DNA from 3 places in the Pseudomonas sp. Tn43 genome. Region 3 is predicted to be linked to each of the others. Evidence: predicted binding sites of a transcription regulator. Region 3 holds the regulator's gene; each other region holds the start of a gene.

Evidence for each region. The regulator FliA, encoded in region 3, starts transcription of late flagellar genes. The targets are predictions, from matches to a motif close to CTAAAGTTTNNNNNNNNNNNGCCGNTAA.
Region 1: a site for FliA is predicted at 4,828-4,855, ahead of FHW68_RS09805 (methyl-accepting chemotaxis protein). Genes of this name have one in related genera too.
Region 2: a site for FliA is predicted at 2,850-2,877, ahead of flgM (flagellar biosynthesis anti-sigma factor FlgM). Genes of this name have one in related genera too.

The regions. Positions count from the first base shown of each region.
Region 1 is NZ_JACHYG010000003.1:284,109-290,497, reverse strand. It holds gene FHW68_RS09840 (pyridoxamine 5'-phosphate oxidase family protein) at 1-390, opposite strand, end outside; gene FHW68_RS09835 (GNAT family N-acetyltransferase) at 409-894, opposite strand; gene FHW68_RS09830 (SgcJ/EcaC family oxidoreductase) at 1,036-1,461, shown strand; gene FHW68_RS09825 (YciI family protein) at 1,575-1,919, shown strand; gene FHW68_RS09820 (RNA polymerase sigma factor) at 1,996-3,231, shown strand; gene FHW68_RS09815 (LysR family transcriptional regulator) at 3,355-4,209, opposite strand; gene FHW68_RS09810 (multidrug/biocide efflux PACE transporter) at 4,301-4,771, shown strand; gene FHW68_RS09805 (methyl-accepting chemotaxis protein) at 4,969-6,389, shown strand, end outside.
Region 2 is NZ_JACHYG010000003.1:206,473-212,861, forward strand. It holds gene cheR (protein-glutamate O-methyltransferase CheR) at 95-922, opposite strand; gene FHW68_RS09475 (chemotaxis protein CheV) at 969-1,901, opposite strand; gene flgA (flagellar basal body P-ring formation chaperone FlgA) at 1,983-2,744, shown strand; gene flgM (flagellar biosynthesis anti-sigma factor FlgM) at 2,914-3,240, shown strand; gene FHW68_RS09490 (flagella synthesis protein FlgN) at 3,288-3,755, shown strand; gene FHW68_RS09495 (flagellar brake protein) at 3,844-4,590, shown strand; gene FHW68_RS09500 (MFS transporter) at 4,654-6,048, opposite strand; gene FHW68_RS09505 (glutamine synthetase family protein) at 6,120-6,389, opposite strand, start outside.
Region 3 is NZ_JACHYG010000003.1:49,769-56,157, reverse strand. It holds gene flhA (flagellar biosynthesis protein FlhA) at 1-1,588, shown strand, start outside; gene flhF (flagellar biosynthesis protein FlhF) at 1,600-2,928, shown strand; gene fleN (flagellar synthesis regulator FleN) at 3,045-3,875, shown strand; gene fliA (RNA polymerase sigma factor FliA) at 3,872-4,612, shown strand; gene FHW68_RS08745 (chemotaxis response regulator CheY) at 4,781-5,152, shown strand; gene FHW68_RS08740 (protein phosphatase CheZ) at 5,183-5,971, shown strand; gene FHW68_RS08735 (chemotaxis protein CheA) at 5,998-6,389, shown strand, end outside.

The DNA of each region.
Region 1 (6,389 bases), 230 kb from region 3:
TTTGCCATTGACTGCAAAACTCTCCAGCAACTCGGGCTCGGCGCTGATCTGGGCTGTGCCGTTGACCCGCAGTGTCTCGCCGATCCCCGGGATGATGAACAGCAGCGATACCCGCGAATCGAGCACGACATTGCGCAGCGTGTCGATGCGGTTGTTGCCCGGTCGATCCGGAATCGCCAGCGTGCGTTCATCGACGATCCGCACGAAACCCGGCGTATCGCCACGCGGCGAGCCGTCCAGGCCGTCGGGGCCTACCGAGCTGATAATCACCAGTGGCGAGGCGCGGACCATCGCCTGATAGTCCTCGTTTAGAAACGGGATCTGCTTGCGCACCGCGCGGTCATGGGGCAGGCCGTAGATCGCTTCCAGCGCTTCGATTGAATTCAACATCGTTCATCCCTTTACGAATCAGAAAACCAGCCCCATCCGCCGTTCATAACCGATCCGGCCTTTGTACGCTTCGCCGCTGTCGACAAAGCCGTATTTGGCATACAGCGCGATGGCCGATTCATTGTCCGCATCCACCGATAACTCCAGTCCTTTGATTTCCGGCCAGGCCTGGCGCGCCGCCTCGGGCAGGGCTTGCAGGCAGGCTTTGCCATAGCCTTTGCCCTGGGCTCGGCGATCAACTTGCAGGGCATGCAAAGTGGCGCTGTGTTCGTCGGCCCAGTCCGGCAGCACCGGCGGGCGCTTGAGCAGCAGGAAGGCCACCGGAGCATCCTCAACCAGCAGCGCGAAGCCTTTGACCCCGGGGCCAGGCTTGGACAGCAAAGTATGCAATGCACCATGAATGTCGCCGGAGAACCGGATTTGTTCGGCGTGGATTTCGATTGCCTCGACCTGTTGACGCTGCAGGGCGCTCAGGCTTTCGTAAGGAACGAGTCGGGCTGTCACTGGAGTGTCCTTTTTCCAACGGAAATGAGCTTCGGATTCTAGCGAATTTGCTCCCATGGATTATTTTTATTTCCGTTGTCGATTTGGCGGATCGTCAGTCGACTAAGGGTGTCTTCAACAAAAAAAACACGGAGAACCATCATGAATGCTCAGACCCAGATTCGTAGCCTGATCGATACCTATCGCCAGGCAGTCATGGCCAAGGACGTGGAAAAGGTCATGGCCCTGTACGCCGATGACATCGTTTCCTTCGACGCGGTCAAAGCCCTGCAATTCAAGGGCAAGGAGGCTTACCGGGCGCATTGGCAGGAATGCATGGAGATGTGCCCTGGCCCGCACATTTTCGAGTTCCACGAGGTCGACATCGTGTCGTCGCAGGAGATCGCTTTCGCTCACTGGCTGGCGCATTGCGGCGGCACCAATGAAAAGGGTGAAACCCAGGCCTGCTGGATGCGCGTCACCGCGTGCTACCGCCAGGAAGCGGGCTTATGGCAGATCGTTCACGAACATTGGTCGGCACCGTTCGACATGACGAGCGGCGCGACCCTGTTCAATCTGGAACCCTGACGCTCGATCTGATTCGTTGGGCTGTTTATCGGAAAGCAGCGCCAAAGCACCCATCTGCAGCCATAGTTGATCCGTTCGATCAGGGCACAGTCCCCAAGAAATGGAGAGCCCCCATGAAGTATTTATGCCTGGTCTACAGCAACGAGCACGAGTTGCACTCGCTGCCCGACAGCCCCAAGGACGCTGAATGCATGGCCTACGCCGAGTCGATCCAGGGCAGTGGGCGGATGCTCGCCGCCGAAGCGCTGGAGTCGGTACAGACCGCGACCACCGTGCGCATGCGCAACGGCAAGATGTCGATTACCGATGGTCCGTTCGCTGAAACCAAGGAGCAATTGGCTGGCTTCTATTTGATCGATGCCAAGGACCTCAATGAAGCCCTGCAGGTCGCCGGCAATATTCCGGCGGCCCGGGTCGGCTGTGTCGAGGTGCGGCCTGTTCGTCAGTTGAATCCTTGAATAACCGGTACAACGGGAGTGTTTTGATGAGTCTGCCATCCCAGCAACGAAAGCCCGCCGAAGGCACGCCGCACTGATGCCCGGCGAATCGGTACGGGCGCGAGTCGAGCAGGTCTACCGCGAAGAGTCGCGGCGGATTCTGGCGACTTTGATCCGTCTGCTCGGCGATTTCGACCTCGCCGAAGAAGCGCTGCACGAGGCGTTCTTCGTCGCGGTCGAACGCTGGCAGCGTGACGGTGTGCCGGACAACCCGCGCACCTGGCTCGTGTCCACCGGGCGCTTCAAGGCCATCGATGTGTTGCGCCGACGCGCGCGTTTTAATGCGTCCCGACCGATGTTGATCGCTCAACTGCAAGCGCTGGAGCAGGCTGACTGGAGTGACGAAGACGTGGAAGACGATCGCTTGCGGCTGATCTTCACCTGTTGTCACCCGGCATTGGCGGCGGACGCTCAAGTGCCGTTGACCCTGCGCGAAGTCTGCGACCTGACCACTGAGGAAATCGCCCGGGCTTTTCTCTCGGCGCCCGCCACTATCGCCCAGCGCATCGTGCGGGCCAAGGCGAAGATTCGTGACGCGAAAATCCCTTATCAGGTGCCCACACTGACGGAATTGCCCGAACGTCTCGACAGTGTGCTGCGGGTGATTTACCTGGTGTTCAATGAAGGCTACTCGGCGTCCATCGGCAACGAATTGACCCGCGAAGACCTGACGCGTGAAGCGATTCGTCTCGGCCGGTTGTTGATGGAATTGCTCCCCGAACCGGAGGTGATGGGGTTGCTGGCACTGATGCTGTTGCATGAGTCCCGGCGTCTGGCCAGGACTTCATCGAGCGGTGAACTGATTGTGCTGGATGAACAGGATCGCTCATTGTGGAACGCCGAGTTGATTGCCGAAGGTTGCGCATTGGTGGAGCGGGCGCTGACAACGCGGCGTTTCGGGCCTTATTGCCTGCAAGCGGCGATTGCGGCGGTGCATGCCGAAGCGCCCACGGCGGCGGAGACGGACTGGCCGCAGATTGTCGGTCTGTATGACGTGCTGCTGCGGGCCGTGCCGTCACCGGTGATCGAACTCAACCGCGCGGCGGCGCTGGCCAAACGCGATGGCCCGTTGGCGGGTTTGATGTTGGTCGAAGGGATTCTGGCGCGGGGCGAATTGCTGGATTACCACCTGGCGCATTCGGCGCGGGCAGAATTTTGCCGGCAGTTGGGGAGGGTGGATGAGGCGCGAGCGGCGTATGAGCGGGCGTTGGAATTGACGCAGCAAGTGCCGGAGCGGCGGTTTATCGAGGGGCGGCTGCGGGCGTTGGAGTGATGTGATCTTGCGGGCCCCTTCGCGGGCAAGCCTCGCTCCTACAGGATTGAGTTGATCACACCTCTGCGACTCGACCCGAATCTGTAGGAGCGAGGCTTGCCCGCGAAGGGGCCCGCAAGACCTTCACTCCAACATCTTGCCAAGCAACCAACTCCCCGCCGGCCCCGGTGGATGCAGCCGCGACCACAGCGCATCGACGTACACCGTTTTCGGCCAGCCGCGCCCATTCAGTTCCACCAATGAGCCAGCCCCGAACCGCCCCACCAACCACCGAGGCAACGGCGCCCAGCCGAATCCGCCCTGGGCCATTTCCAGCAGCATCAGGTAACTGGGTGCCGACCAGACACGTCCCTTCGCCCGGCTTTCATACGGATTGACGATCGTCGCCAGACGCAGCTCACGGTGCTGTTGCAGCACGTCCTGATCGATGTCGGTCAGTTTCGCCAACGGGTGAGCGTGGGACACGAACAGAGCGATTTCCGTGCGCTCGTCCACCGTCGAACTGACCAGGTCTGGTGGGTAACTGTCCTGCTTCTCGGCGAAGGCAACGTGCGCTCGACCCCGTTGCACCAATGCCACCAAGTCATCGCATTCGGCGATCAGGCATTCCAGTTCCAGGTCGGGATAGCGCTGCTCAAAAGCACTGAGCGCTGCTTCAAAACGGTCGGACTGATAGGTGTCGGATATTGCCACCGTCAGCTTCGGCTCGACGCCTTGGGACAGTTGGCTGGCGGTCATTTCCAGACGGCTGGTGGCGGCCAGAATTTCTTCGGCCCGTTGCAACATGACATGCCCGGCCGGGGTCAGGCTCGGTTTGCGGCTGCTGCGGTCGAAGAGGACGAGATCAAGGTCGATTTCCAGGCTGGCCACCGCGGCGCTGATGGTCGACTGACTGCGACCGAGCTTGCGCGCCGCGGCGGAAAACGAACCTTGAGTCGCCGCCTGGACAAACGCCAGCAGCACTTCGTGGGAAGCCATGAACTATCGCCTTGGTCGATGGTTATTGGTTATGAAGTATCGGCGTGACCACCGATCATGGCAACCACAGTCACTCAGGGGAGTCCTGGCCATGAACGCCAACAAATCCATCACTGAACGAATTTTTCAGGCCATCGGTTTCGAACTGCTGGCGATATTGATCTGTACCCCGCTGCTGGCCTGGATCATGGACAAACCCATGCTGGAAATGGGTGCGGTCACCCTGGCCATTGCAGCCCTGGCGCTGGCTTGGAACGTGGTCTTCAACGGCCTGTTCGACCGGTTGCTCAAGCGCTTGGCGATTGTGCGTAGCGCTTGGGTGCGTGGGGTGCATGCGCTGTTGTTCGAAGGCGGCCTGGTGGCGTTCGGTGTGCCGTTGATTGCCTGGTGTTTGCAGGTCAGCCTGTGGCAGGCATTGCTGCTGGACATCGGCGTGCTGCTGTTTTTCCTGCCCTACACCTACGTGTACCACTGGGGTTATGACGTGATGCGTGAGCGGCTGGTGGTGCGCAGGGCTTGCGAGGTTGGTTCGCTTGAGCCGCATCATCGCAATCTGCCTTGAAGGTTTTGTGCCAGGAGGGCGCCGCAAATCCGGCCTCTTACCGATGGTCGGAAGGGCTCAAGAAAGGCTCTGGCCCGCCGATGACGCTGATGTCGATCTTGCGATGCTGGTGGTGAACCAGCGTCGCTGACAGGGATGTCCGGACATCTTGCACGCCACTTGGGCGTGCCTTATCCCTGTCATGAGATACCACTCGAATGTTTTTGCAAAAATCCCTGAGAGCGCAAATCCTCGCCCTGTTGAGCGGCAGCCTGTTGGCGATGTTGCTGATCGCTTTGGCCTGCTTTCACTTCCTGTCCAATGGCGTTCAGAACTACGCGAACCTGATTGAAGGTCCGTTGCACACCTCGCAATTGATCGATGAAGCCAACCTGCAATTCAAGGTGCAGGTTCAGGAGTGGAAAAACGTTCTGCTGCGCGGCAAGGAACCTGCGAACCTGGACAAATACTGGAAGCAGTTCGAGGACCGTCAGCGCGATGTGCAGGGCATCCTCGGTGAACTGGCCGGGCAGAAGGGCATCGAGCCGCAACTCAAGACTCGCATCGAACGCCTGCGTGAAGAGCATCGTGTATTAGGGGTGGCCTATCAGAAGGGCCGTGACGCCTACGTGGCCGCCGGTGCCGACCCGACAGCCGGCGACAACGCGGTCAAGGGTGTGGACCGTGCAGCCAGTGAGCAGATGAGCGAGTTGGTCAGTGAGTTGCGCAAGCAGGGCACCGAGCAATCGAAGCTGATCAGCGCCAGCGCCGATCGGACGGTGTGGTTGGGGCTTGTGGTGATGCTGGTATCGGGCCTGCTGATTGGCCTGTTGAGTCTGTGGCTGGTCAACCGCAACCTGGTGGAACCGATTCGCAAGCTGATCGACTACGTGGCACAACTCAGCCAAGGGCGCTTCGCCGAGCGCGTGGCCAGCCATCGTCAGGATGAATTGGGCAACCTGGCGAGAGCCGCCAACACCTTGCGCGATTTCCTCGCCGAAACCTTCAACCGTTTGCAGCGCAGCGCGACGGATCTGGACAGCGCCAGCGGTGAGCTGAATTCGATTGCCGGCCTCATGGCCAGCGGCACCAACGAGCAATTCAATCGCACCGATCAAGTGGCCACGGCGATGAACGAAATGTCCGCCACCGCGCAAGAAGTCGCGCGCCACGCAGCGGACGCGGCACGGGCGGCCGATGACGCCGATCAATCCGCCCAGCAGGGCGAAAAAGTCATGCAGGGCACCATTCACACCATCACCCAAATGCGCGGCGAAATCGCTAACACCGCCACGGTCATCCGTCGTCTGGAAGCCGACAGCGGGCGCATCGGTAAAGTGCTGGAAGTGATTCGCGGCATCGCCGAGCAGACCAACCTGCTGGCGCTCAATGCCGCCATCGAAGCGGCCCGTGCCGGTGAAGCCGGGCGTGGTTTTGCGGTGGTCGCCGATGAAGTGCGCAGCCTGGCCCAGCGCACGGCAGCGTCGATCATCGAGATCAACCAGATCATTCAAACCGTGCAAACCGGTGCGATGGACGCGGCCCAGGCGATCGAAAGCGGCCAGTCGCGCAGCGAAGAAAGCGTCGAGCAAGTGACCCAGGCCGGCGCCATGCTCGAGCGCATCACCCATGCCGTGGA
Region 2 (6,389 bases), 160 kb from region 3:
GCTCCTACAGGTAATGCGGCGAGAATGAGAAATCAGGCACAAAAAAAACGGGAGCCCCTGAGGACTCCCGTTTTTTATGCCTGTCGCTTTTGCATCACTTCGCCTGGTAAATGATCCCCGGGCTGCACTGGACCATCTGGTAATGGTCCGGCAAACCGTTCAGCGCTTCGGACGCGCCAAGGAACAGATAACCGCCCGGCTTCAGCGTGCTGTGGATGCGCAACAGGATGTCCTTCTTCACTTCCGCAGAGAAGTAGATCAGCACGTTGCGGCAGAACACGATGTCGAACTTGCCCAGGCTCGCGTAGCTGTCCAGCAGGTTGAACGAGCGAAACTCAACCCGACTCTTGATCGGCGCCTTGATCGCCCAGCGCCCTGGCCCTTTCGGGTCGAAGTAACGCTGAAGGCGCTCGGGCGACAGACCGCGGCCGATGGCCAGGCTGTCGTATTCGCCGGTCTTGCAGTTGGTCAGCATGGTGCCGGACAGGTCAGTGGCAACGATCTGCACGCCCATCTTCAACTGGCCCATGTTGACCCGTTCGAACTCATCGATGGACATCGACAGCGAATACGGTTCCTGACCCGACGAACACGCCGCCGACCAGATCCGCAAGCGCTGGCCGGGGCTTGCCTTGATCGCTGCAGGCAAAACCTTGTTCTTCAAGACTTCAAACGGATAGGTATCACGAAACCATAGGGTTTCGTTGGTCGTCATGGCATCTACCACCATCTCGCGCAAACCGCTGCGCGGCTGGGTCTGGATGCGCTGGACCAGCTCACCCAGCGACTTGATGCCCTGCTGTTCCATCAGTTTGTTGAGACGGCTCGAGACCAGGTATTGCTTGTTTTCACCGAGCAAAATGCCACAGGCTTTTTCCAGGAAGACCCGGAACTGTTCGAAATCCAAATTACCCGTAGACAAAGATGCCGCCTCTTAACTCGTGTTGACCGCCAGGGGCAGAAGGCCCCTAGCTGTTATCTGCTGCTTTGATCCGGTCGACTACCCGGGATGCCAGGTCATCAGGACGGAATTTGGCCAGGAAGTCATCGGCACCGACCTTCTTGACCATCGCCTGATTGAACACACCCGACAACGAAGTATGCAGGATGATATGCAGCTTTTGCATGCGTGGGTCGTTGCGGATCTCGGCCGTCAGGGTGTACCCGTCCATCTCCGGCATCTCGATGTCGGAGATCATCATCAGGAACTCCTCTTCCGGCTTCTTGCCCTCGTCGACCAGCTTGCGCAGGTAATCCAGCGCTTGCCGACCGTCGTTCAGCGCCACCACTTCGACGCCGATGGTTTGCAGGCAACGGGTCACCTGCTTGCGCGCCACCGATGAGTCATCGACCGTCAGCACGCGCAAAGACAACGCCTTGTGCTGCGTCTCGACATCGACCACGCCCGCCGAAATGGCTTCCGGTGTCGGGGCCACTTCCGCCAGCACCTTCTCGACGTCGATGATTTCGACCAACTGATTGTCGACCCGAGTCACCGCCGTCAGGTAGTGATCGCGCCCGGTGCCCTTGGGAGGCGGATGAATCTCCTCCCAGTTCATGTTGACGATCCGCTCCACCGACCGAACCAGGAAACCCTGGGTCTTGGTGTTGTACTCCGTGATGATCACGAAGGGATTGCTTTGATCTTTCAGCGCTCCGGAACCGGTCGCCATCGCCAGATCCAGAATCGGAATGGTCGCCCCCCGAATATTCGCCACACCGCACACGACGGGACTGGACTTGGGCATCAGGGTTAGCTTGGGGCATTGCAGCACCTCACGAACCTTGAACACGTTGATCCCATACAGCTGCTGGCCGTCGAGACGGAACAACAACAGCTCAAGGCGATTCTGCCCCACCAGTTGCGTGCGCTGGTTCACCGAATCCATTACACCAGCCATGCCCAGACTCCTACACCAACGCTAAGTGTGTTGCGACGCACATTCTTCACGAAACGGCACGGCGCTTGCTTTTTAACTTTTATGAACACAGAACCGACATTTTTCCGACACCTGGCTTCAGCCTGCCGCAGATTACTCTGCGCGGTGTCGGCCGCTTGCCTGTTCAACGCTGGCAGCCCTGCCCTTGCTGACGCAGTTACCTTGCCTGACATGCTTATCGGCGTCACTCAGGGCTTTCTTGAATTCACCGTAGAAGACTATTTGGCCACCAGTCAAACGCAAGGACGCTACGAGATCGAGGTCAGCCAGCTCGATCCGCGCTTGCGCATGCCTATGTGCGACAAGGAATTGACAGCCAGCCTTGAGAGCCCGTCAAGGCCTCTGGGCCGGGTTACGGTCAAGGTTCGCTGTGACGGCGCCTCTCCCTGGACAGTCTTTGTACCCGCTCAAGTACGGCTGTTTCGCGACATCGTGACCACCACCCGTCCACTCAAACGCACAGGAATTATCGAACCTCAGGACGTAACCCTGCGAGAGCGCGATATCAGCCTGATAAATCAAGGCTTTCTGACTTCCGTCGATCAAGCGATCGGACAAAAACTGACCCGACCAATGGTCGCCGATCAGGTGATTACCCTGGTGCATCTCGAACAGGCGGAAGTCATTCGCAAGGGCGATCAGGTAGTGATTACTGCCCGTAGCGGTACGCTCAGTGTGCGTATGCCGGGTGAAGCGCTGTCCAATGGCGGCATGAGCGAACAGATTCGCGTGAAAAACCTGAACTCCCAGCGGGTTATCAAGGCGCAAGTCACCGCGCCCGGGCAGGTGGAAGTGTCTATGTAAGCGACCATGTAGTTTGTGAAGAGATGGCGCGCCACTGGGCTGTTGCCTAAACTGTGCCGCATGCAGGACACACGCTGGCGCATGCAAGCTCATTGATAAATGGGCCTAAAGTTTTCACAGCAATGGCCGAAAACATGGCAAGCGTCCAAATACCCAGAGGTTTTTTGTCATGGTCATCGATTTCAGTCGTTTAAACAGCTCCTCGTCACTTACGGGCAGTACACGTACCAGCGCAGCGAAGGAAACCGCCGAAGCCGGCCAATCCACGCCGCTGAATACCCCGGCCGAACAGGCCAGTACCACCAAAAGCGGGGAGTCGGTACACCTCAGCAATGAGGCTCAACAGTTGCAGAAGGTCACTGACAAGCTGCGTGATCAGCCTGCCGTCGACAAGGCCCGCGTGGCCGAGTTGAAAGCAGCGATTGCCGATGGCAGCTATAAAGTCGACAGCAACCGTGTAGCCAGCAAACTGCTCAACTTCGAAGCCCAGCGCTAGGCCACGGCCGCGCCAGGCTTTTGGACGCTTAAAACCCAAGGCCAGCCATGCACGACACTAATTTACTGCAACTGATCATCGACGACTTTGCCCCGGCGCAACACTTGCTGGAACTGCTGCAAACCGAGTCCCTCGCGCTGCACGGTCGTGACATGCCACTGCTCGAAGAAATTCTGGCGCAGAAACAGGCATTGATCATTTTGCTTGAGCAGCATGGCCGCAAGCGCAGTGAAATCCTCGCCGGTCTCAACCTGCCAACCAATCGCCAGGGCCTGGAACAACTTGCCAGCCATTCGAGCATTGGCGATCAGTTGCTGGCACAGAGCGATGTGCTGACTGACCTCCTGGCCCGGTGCCAGGCCGCCAACGTCAACAATGGCCAGTCGATTCTGGTGCAGCAGGCCGCCACGGCCAACCAGTTGAAAATCCTCACCGGCGGCGAGCCGCCAGCGCTTTATGATGCCCGCGGATCAACCTCCAAGCTCGCAAAGCCACGCCCGCTCAGTCAGGCTTGAGCCTTTCAACGCGCACGCTCTATCAAGACGCGAAACATGCTGGCAGAATGCTGGCAAATAGTCATATTGGTCTGGAGATTGATGCCCCGTGTTCAATGCCTTAAACGCGGAAGATGCTCCGCAGCCACCCAAGGTGCTCACTACGCCCCTGGAAATCTCCGGCAATCTGCGTCAGCTGCAAGACAGCCATGACCCGCTGATCATCACGTTCCATGAGCGCAGCCAGCGCTTCCAGAGTTATCTGGTGGACATCGACCGTGACAGCAACATGATCGCCCTGGACGAAATGATCCCACGCGATGGCGAGCGCTTCTTGCTCGCCGGCGAACCGTTCAAGGTCGAAGGCTTCCACGACGGCGTGCGCATCGCCTGGGAAAGCAATGGCCCGCTGACCATCCATGACTCTGGCGATGGCCGCTGCTACCGTGGCGCACTGCCCGCTGAAGTGGTTTATCACCAGCGCCGCAACGCTTTCCGCGCCGCGTTGAAGCTGGCGCAACTGGTCGATGTCGACTTGGGTGGCGACAAACTCAAATCGGCCATCGGCGGCAAACTGCTGGACATCTCTGCCACCGGCTGCAAGCTGCGCTTTGAGGGCGATATCACCGCCAAGCTGCAACTGGGCCAGGTCTACGACCGTTTTGTCGCAGCCCTGCCCTTCGGCAACATGACGGCCCCGGTCGAACTGCGTTACCTGCACTTTGAAGAAAAGATCAACACCACCTTCGCCGGCGTGCGCTTTCACAACATGAGTGGCCTGGTGCAGCGTCAGGTCGAACGGTTCGTCTATCAGCTTCAGCGTGAAGCGCGGCGCTTCGATAAAGACGACTTCTGATACGCCACACCCATGAAAAACGGGCAGTCCCTTGCGGGGACTGCCCGTTTTTTTATGCCTTGGTCAAGGCCGTGCTTCGGTAAAACTTTGCTCGCGACCTGTGTCAGGGTCTTCTGATTCCGTTTCTGTTTCAGCTTCCGTTTCAACTGCTGATGCGGGCTCGGCCTCCGGATTGAAATCATCCTCCGGGTTGACCGGGTTCTGCATCTGCTCCTGCACCACCTGTTCATCGACTCGCGGGTCCAGGCAAGCGACCAAGGGCGAACTCGACATACTGTCCGGCATGGCCACGTGATGCAGCGGAGCATCGTCCACCTGATGCAGGTTGGTGACCGCTTTCGGGCGAATTCGCCATACCAGCACCAGCGCAAAGAAGCTGAAGAAGGCATAGAGCATCTGACTGCCGAACAGCTTCATCAATACCCCGGCCACCAGCGGCCCAACACTCGCGCCGACACCATAGGTCACCAGCAGCATCGCCGTCAGTGACACCCGACGATCAGCCTCGACATGGTCGTTGGAGAACGCCACCGCCAACGGGTACAGGCAAAATTGCACCAACGAACAGAAAAACCCGGCGATGAACAGCACCTCCAGCGGCACTTGCTGCATGATTGCCAGCGGCAACGCAGCCAGCGCCAGGCTGAATGCGAAACAGCGGATCAACAGCGCCCGGTCATAGCGGTCCGACAGCCAACCCAACGGCCACTGCACCACCAGGCCTGCAAAAATGCAGCTACCCATGAACAGACCGACCTGTTCAGTGGACAGCCCTTGTTGCGAGGCATACAACGGGGCCAGACCGTAGAACGAACCGACGATCAAGCCCGATCCCAACACCGTGCTCAACGACTGCGGCACGCGCTTGATGAAGAAGCGTGGTTCCATCGGTGCCGGATGCAAAGGTGCGGGGTGAATCCGCCGCGTCAGGGCCACCGGTACCAGGCACAGGGCGAAACACAGGGCGACCAGCATCAGCAGTTCCAGCCCCAGGCCCGGGTGCATGACCAGAATCAGCTGACCCAGCACCAACCCCAGGTACGAAGCGATCATGTAGCCGCTGAACACCACGCCACGTTTATTGGCTTCTGCCTGCTCATTGAGCCAGCTTTCGATCACCATGTACTGGCACATCATGCCCAAGCCGACGATCACCCGCAGGAACAGCCACGCGGGCAACCAATCCACCAGGCCATGGCCCAGCACTGCTGCACCGACGATCCCGGCGCAGGCTGAATAAGCTCGAATATGCCCGACCCGGGCAATCAGCCGATGGCCGATCTTGCCGCCCAGCACCAGGCCAAAATAATTGGCCGCCATCAGCGCACCAACCCACAGGCTGTCGACTTTATCGGCCGCCAGGCGCAGGGCAAGGTAAGTACTCAACAGGCCCGAGCCGATCAACATCATCAGCGAGGCGAAATACAGCCCCCGAAAAGATTTCAAGATTTGGCGCATCGGCGTTCCGAGCGGCTCCTTGCGGTGAGTATCGGACTATCGACAAACGATAGCCCGACGGCGACGGGTCGTCAGGCCTGGGCTGCTAGAACACGCCGTTCCCAGGGAGTAATTTCATCAAAGAAGCTGGTCAACTCCATGGTCTTCGAAGCGATGTAGCCTTCGATGAACTCCTTGCCGAACAGTTCCTTCGCCAATTGGCTACGTTTCAGACGTTCAAGAGCAGCATGCAAGGTACACGGCAATGAAAGATTATCCGGCACAACGAACTCACCCTGGATCGGCTCGCTCGGCTCCAGTTTGTTCTCGATACCGTACAACCCCGCGGCCAGGCTCGCGGC
Region 3 (6,389 bases):
GAAATTGCGCCGGATGGAAGTGGCCCAGGAAGCCGAGTTCTACGGTTCCATGGACGGTGCCAGCAAGTTCGTGCGCGGTGACGCCATCGCCGGCCTGCTGATTCTGTTCATCAACCTGATCGGCGGCATGGCGGTCGGTATCTTCCAGCACGGCATGACCTTTGGCGATGCCGGTCGGGTGTATGCCTTGTTGACCATCGGTGACGGTTTGGTGGCGCAATTGCCATCACTGTTGTTGTCGACTGCCGCTGCGATCATGGTGACCCGTGCTTCCGGCTCGGAAGACATGGGCAAGCAGATCAATCGTCAGATGTTCGCCTCGCCGAAAGCCTTGGCAGTGGCCGCTGGCTTGATGGCGGTGATGGGCCTGGTGCCGGGCATGCCGCACTTCTCCTTTCTCAGCATGGCCGCCTTGGCAGCCGGCGGCGCTTACCTGTTCTGGAAGAAGCAGAACACAGTCAAGCTTCAGGCCCTGCAAGAGGTCAAGCGTCAGCAGGAGCTGCTGCCATCGCCGTCCCGCGCCCAGGAAACCAAGGAGCTTGGCTGGGATGACGTGACCCCGATCGACATGATTGGCCTGGAAGTCGGTTACCGCCTGATTCCGTTGGTGGATCGCAACCAGGGTGGTCAGTTGCTGGCGCGGATCAAGGGTGTGCGTAAAAAGCTCTCCCAGGACCTGGGTTTCCTGATGCCCACTGTGCATATCCGTGACAACCTCGATCTGGCGCCAAGCGCCTACCGCCTGACCCTGATGGGCGTGATCCTGGCCGAGGCCGAGATTTACCCGGACCGCGAACTGGCGATCAACCCGGGTCAGGTCTACGGCACGCTCAATGGCATTACCGCCAAAGATCCGGCTTTTGGCCTGGAGGCGGTCTGGATCGAAATCAGCCAACGGGCCCAGGCGCAATCGCTCGGTTACACCGTGGTCGATGCCAGTACGGTAGTGGCAACCCATTTGAACCAGATTTTGTACAAGCACTCCAGCGAGCTGATTGGCCACGAAGAAGTCCAGCAACTCATGCAATTGCTGGCCAAAAGCTCGCCGAAACTGGCCGAAGAACTGGTGCCGGGGGTGGTTTCGCTGTCGCAGTTGCTCAAGGTCTTGCAGGCATTGCTGGCCGAACAGGTGCCGGTACGGGACATTCGCAGCATCGCCGAAGCCATCGCGAACAACGCCGCCAAGAGTCAAGATACTGCCGCTTTGGTGGCCGCGGTGCGCGTCGGCGTATCCCGTGCAATCGTGCAAAGCATTGTAGGCACTGAGTCGCAGCTGCCTGTGATCACCTTGGAGCCAAGGTTGGAACAAATATTGCTCAATAGTCTTCAGAAAGCAGGACAAGGCTCGGAAGAGGGCGTTCTGCTGGAGCCAAGCATGGCAGAGAAGCTGCAACGTTCGTTGATCGAAGCGGCGCAGCGTCAAGAGATGCAAGGTCAACCGGTGATTCTGCTGGTGGCCGGTCCGGTTCGCGCGATGCTCTCGCGATTCGGTCGGCTGGCAGTACCGGGTTTGCATGTGTTGGCTTACCAGGAAATTCCTGACAACAAGCAAGTGACCATCGTTGCGACAGTAGGGCCCAACGGCTGAGGTAGTGGTTTATGCAAGTTAAGCGTTTTTTCGCCGCCGATATGCGTCAGGCCATGAAGCTGGTTCGTGATGAGCTGGGCGCTGATGCCGCCATCATTGGCAATCGCCGGATCGCCGGCGGTGTCGAGCTGACGGCTGCCCTGGATTACAAATTGTCGGCGCTGGCCCCGCGTGTTCCGAACATGGAACTGGAGGATGAGCTGCGCAAGACCCAGTCGCGGATCGTGACCGCCCAGGCCGAACTGAGCCTGCGTAGCGATGGCGAGAGCGACAACAGCACCAATCGCCAATTGTTCGCCGGCCTGCCGCTGACCGCCGCCGAGCCGCTGATCGAACCGACTTACGCTGAACCTCGTCGTGCTGCACCCGCCCCCGCGCCAGCCTCCGGCGCAGTTGATCCGCGAGCCTTCGATTCGATGCGTTTCGAGCTCAACAGCTTGCGTGAGCTGATGGAAGTGCAACTCGGCTCGCTGGCCTGGAATCAGCTGCAAGGCAGCCGTCCGGCCCAGGCCAATCTCTGGCGTCGCCTGCAACGCATCGGTCTGTCCGGCCCGTTGTCGCGCGATCTGCTGGCACTGATCACCGATATCGAAGAGCCTCGGCAGGCCTGGCGCATGTTGCTCGCGCACCTGGCGCGGATGATCGCCACGCCGGAAGTCGAGCCGTTGGAGGAGGGGGGTGTGATTGCCATGGTTGGCCCGGCCGGCATGGGCAAGACCACCACACTGGCCAAGCTCGCAGCGCGTTATGTGCTCAAGTACGGCGCGCAAAACATCGCGCTGGTGAGCATGGACAGCTATCGCATCGGCGCTCAGGAACAGCTCAAGACCCTGGGCCGCATCCTCAATGTGTCGGTGACCCACGTCGACCCGGGCCAATCGCTGGTGCAGGCGCTGGAGCCTTTGCTGCGCAAACGCGTGGTGCTGATCGATACCGCCGGCCTTCAGGCCAGCGACCCGGCACTGCGCATGCAGCTCGAAAGTCTGGCCGGACGGGGCATCAAATCAAAAAATTATCTGGTCTTGGCAACCACCAGCCAGAAACAGGTTCTAACCGCCGCTTATCACAGTTACAAACGTTGCGGCCTCGCCGGCTGCATCCTGACTAAACTGGATGAAACGGCAAGCTTGGGCGAGGTGTTGAGCCTGGCCATCAGTCATGAACTGCCGGTGGCTTACCTCACCGATGGCCCGCGGATCCCGGATGATTTGCATCTGCCGCGTCGTCATCAGCTGGTCAGTCGCGCCGTTAGCGTGCAAATGCAGGAAGAACCCAGCGAAGAAGCCATGGCTGACATGTTCGCTGATATTTACCACAGCCCGACCAAGCAGGTTGGCTGAGGTGCTAATGAACAGTTTTTGTACCTACATCGATGGTCTGCCATGCATTGTTCAGTTGGTGAACGCGCAGCCAGTAATGTGGCCTCCGTCTAAGTAAGACAAGGTAAAGAAATAACATGGGCAGCATGCATCCCGTACAGGTGATCGCGGTGACCGGCGGCAAAGGTGGCGTCGGCAAGACTAACGTGTCAGTGAACTTGTCCCTGGCTCTAGCGGAGCTCGGCCGGCGCGTCATGCTGCTGGACGCCGATCTGGGGCTGGCGAACGTCGACGTCCTGCTGGGACTGACACCCAAACGCACGTTGGCCGACGTGATTGAAGGCCGCTGTGAGCTGCGCGACGTCCTGTTGCAAGGGCCCGGCGGTATTCGCATCGTGCCGGCGGCGTCCGGAACCCAGAGCATGGTTCATCTGAGCCCGGCCCAGCATGCCGGCCTGATCCAGGCGTTCAGCGACATTGGCGACAACCTTGACGTATTGGTGATCGACACTGCTGCGGGTATCGGTGACTCGGTGGTCAGTTTCGTTCGCGCCGCTCAGGAAGTGCTGCTGGTGGTGTGCGATGAGCCGACGTCAATTACCGACGCCTACGCGCTGATCAAATTGCTGAATCGCGACTACGGCATGAATCGTTTCCGCGTCCTGGCCAACATGGCGCAGAGCCCGCAGGAAGGTCGCAACCTGTTCGCCAAGTTGACCAAGGTCACGGATCGTTTCCTCGACGTCGCCTTACAATACGTCGGTGCCGTGCCTTACGACGAAAGCGTGCGCAAGGCCGTGCAGAAGCAGCGTGCTGTCTACGAAGCCTTCCCGCGCTCCAAATGTGCCCTGGCGTTCAAGGCCATTGCGCAAAAGGTCGACACCTGGCCACTGCCGGCCAACCCACGCGGGCACCTGGAGTTTTTCGTCGAGCGCCTCGTGCAACAGACCGCAGGACCCGTCCTATGACAGCCAGTGGCTACAACCTCTACAAGAAGTCGGCGCGTGACGCGCAGTACGAGCTGATCGAGCGTTACGCGCCACTGGTCAAACGCATTGCCTACCACTTGCTGGCGCGTCTGCCGGCCAGTGTCCAGGTCGAAGACCTGATCCAGGCCGGGATGATCGGCCTGCTTGAAGTATCAACCAAATACGACGCCAGCAAAGGCGCGAGCTTCGAGACGTACGCGGGCATTCGAATCCGTGGCGCGATGCTCGATGAAGTGCGCAAGGGGGACTGGGCGCCACGTTCGGTTCACCGTAATACCCGCATGGTCAGCGACGCCATTCGCTCGATTGAAGCTAAAACCGGCCGTGACGCTAAAGATCACGAAGTTGCGGCCGAACTCCAATTGAGTCTCGACGATTACTACGGGATTTTGAACGACACCCTGGGCAGCCGGTTATTCAGTTTCGACGATCTGTTGCAGGACGGCGAACACGAAGGGCTGCACGAGGATGGCGCCAGTGCTCATCTCGAGCCGTCACGCGATCTGGAAGATGAACGCTTCCAGGCAGCGCTGGCGGACGCGATTGCCAATTTGCCGGAGCGTGAGCGACTGGTGTTGGCGCTGTACTACGACGAAGAGTTGAACCTCAAGGAAATCGGTGAGGTCCTGGGGGTCAGCGAATCGCGGGTCAGCCAGTTACACAGCCAGTGCGCGGCCCGTTTGCGGGGGCGTTTGGGGGAGTGGCGAGCGCGCTGACAGGCAGTGTGGGGACACTGCGAACGAGGTGGGTACGGCATTTTGCTGCATCTGCCACGGCCCGTTGTAATCCATGCAACTGTTGAGTGTTACGCCGAATTGATTGAACGGCGCGTTCAGGTGCTGCGCGCGTTTTAAGACTGCTTGGAGGTCGAATTGGACAAGAATATGAAAATCCTCATCGTTGATGACTTCTCAACGATGCGGCGAATCATAAAAAACCTGTTGCGTGACCTTGGGTTCACCAACACGGTCGAGGCTGACGATGGCACCACCGCCATTCCGGTCCTCAACAGCGGGAGCATCGACTTTCTGGTAACGGACTGGAACATGCCCGGCATGACCGGTATTGATCTGCTGCGCCATGTGCGTGCCGATGAAAAGCTCAAACACCTGCCGGTGTTGATGGTCACGGCCGAAGCCAAGCGCGAGCAAATCATCGAAGCCGCTCAGGCGGGTGTGAACGGTTATGTGGTCAAGCCATTCACGGCTCAGGCGTTGAAAGACAAGATTGAAAAGATCTTCGAACGCATCGGTTGATGTGCAAAGCCAGTCCGTCACGGGGGAGCTATGGGGCATAACGAATCTTCGCAGGGCGATTTTGAATCGACTCTGAAAAAACACGCGGTCGAACTGGTCGAGAGCCTTGAAAAAGGCAGGTTCGGCGACGCTGTGCAACTGATCCATGAGCTCAACCAGACCCGTGACCGCGGCCTGTACCAGGAAGTGGGCAAGCTCACCCGCGAGCTGCATAGCGCGATCGTCAATTTCCAGATTGACCCGCACATGCCGCAAGCCGAGGAAGTGTCTCAGATCACGGATGCCACCGAGCGCCTGGGTTATGTGGTCAAGCTGACCGAGGCCGCAGCCAACCGCACCATGGACCTGGTGGAAAACGCCACGCCGCTGATCAACAGCCTGAGCGATGAAGCCCAGGCGCTGAGCGCGGATTGGGGACGGTTCATGCGTCGCGAAGTCGGGGCTGAAGAGTTCCGTGAACTGGCCCGGCGGGTCGAGGGTTTCCTGGCACGCAGCAGTGAAGACAATCGCGTCGTGTCGAGCAATCTCAACGACATTCTGCTGGCCCAGGATTACCAGGACCTCACCGGCCAGGTGATCAAGCGCGTGACCCAGTTGGTCACCGAAGTGGAAAGCAACCTGCTCAAGCTCGTGCTAATGGCCAGTCAGGTCGATCGCTTTGCGGGTATCGAACATGACCGTGAAGCGATGCTGGCTGAAAAAGATCCGCAAAAACATCTCTCTCAGGGTGAAGGTCCGCAGATTCATGCCGATAAAAGAGAAGACGTTGTGTCCGGTCAGGACGATGTGGACGATTTGCTATCCAGTCTTGGATTTTAGGTTAGACCTTTAGGAGCACCCCCTTAATGAGCTTCGGCGCCGATGAAGAGATCCTTCAGGATTTCCTGGTTGAGGCCGGCGAGATTCTAGAGCAACTGTCCGAACAGCTGGTCGAGCTTGAAAGCCGACCGGATGATGCGGATTTGCTCAATGCAATTTTTCGCGGTTTTCACACTGTAAAAGGGGGCGCCGGCTTCCTCCAGCTCAACGAGTTGGTGGAGTGCTGTCACATCGCCGAGAACGTGTTCGACATCCTGCGCAAGGGAGAGCGACGCGTTGACTCGGAACTGATGGACGTGGTTCTCGAGGCACTGGACGCGGTGAACGGCATGTTCAGCGAAGTTCGCGAACGCAGCCCGATTACGGCTGCCACGCCTGAGTTGCTTGCAGCGTTGGCCCGTCTGGCCGAGCCGCAAAC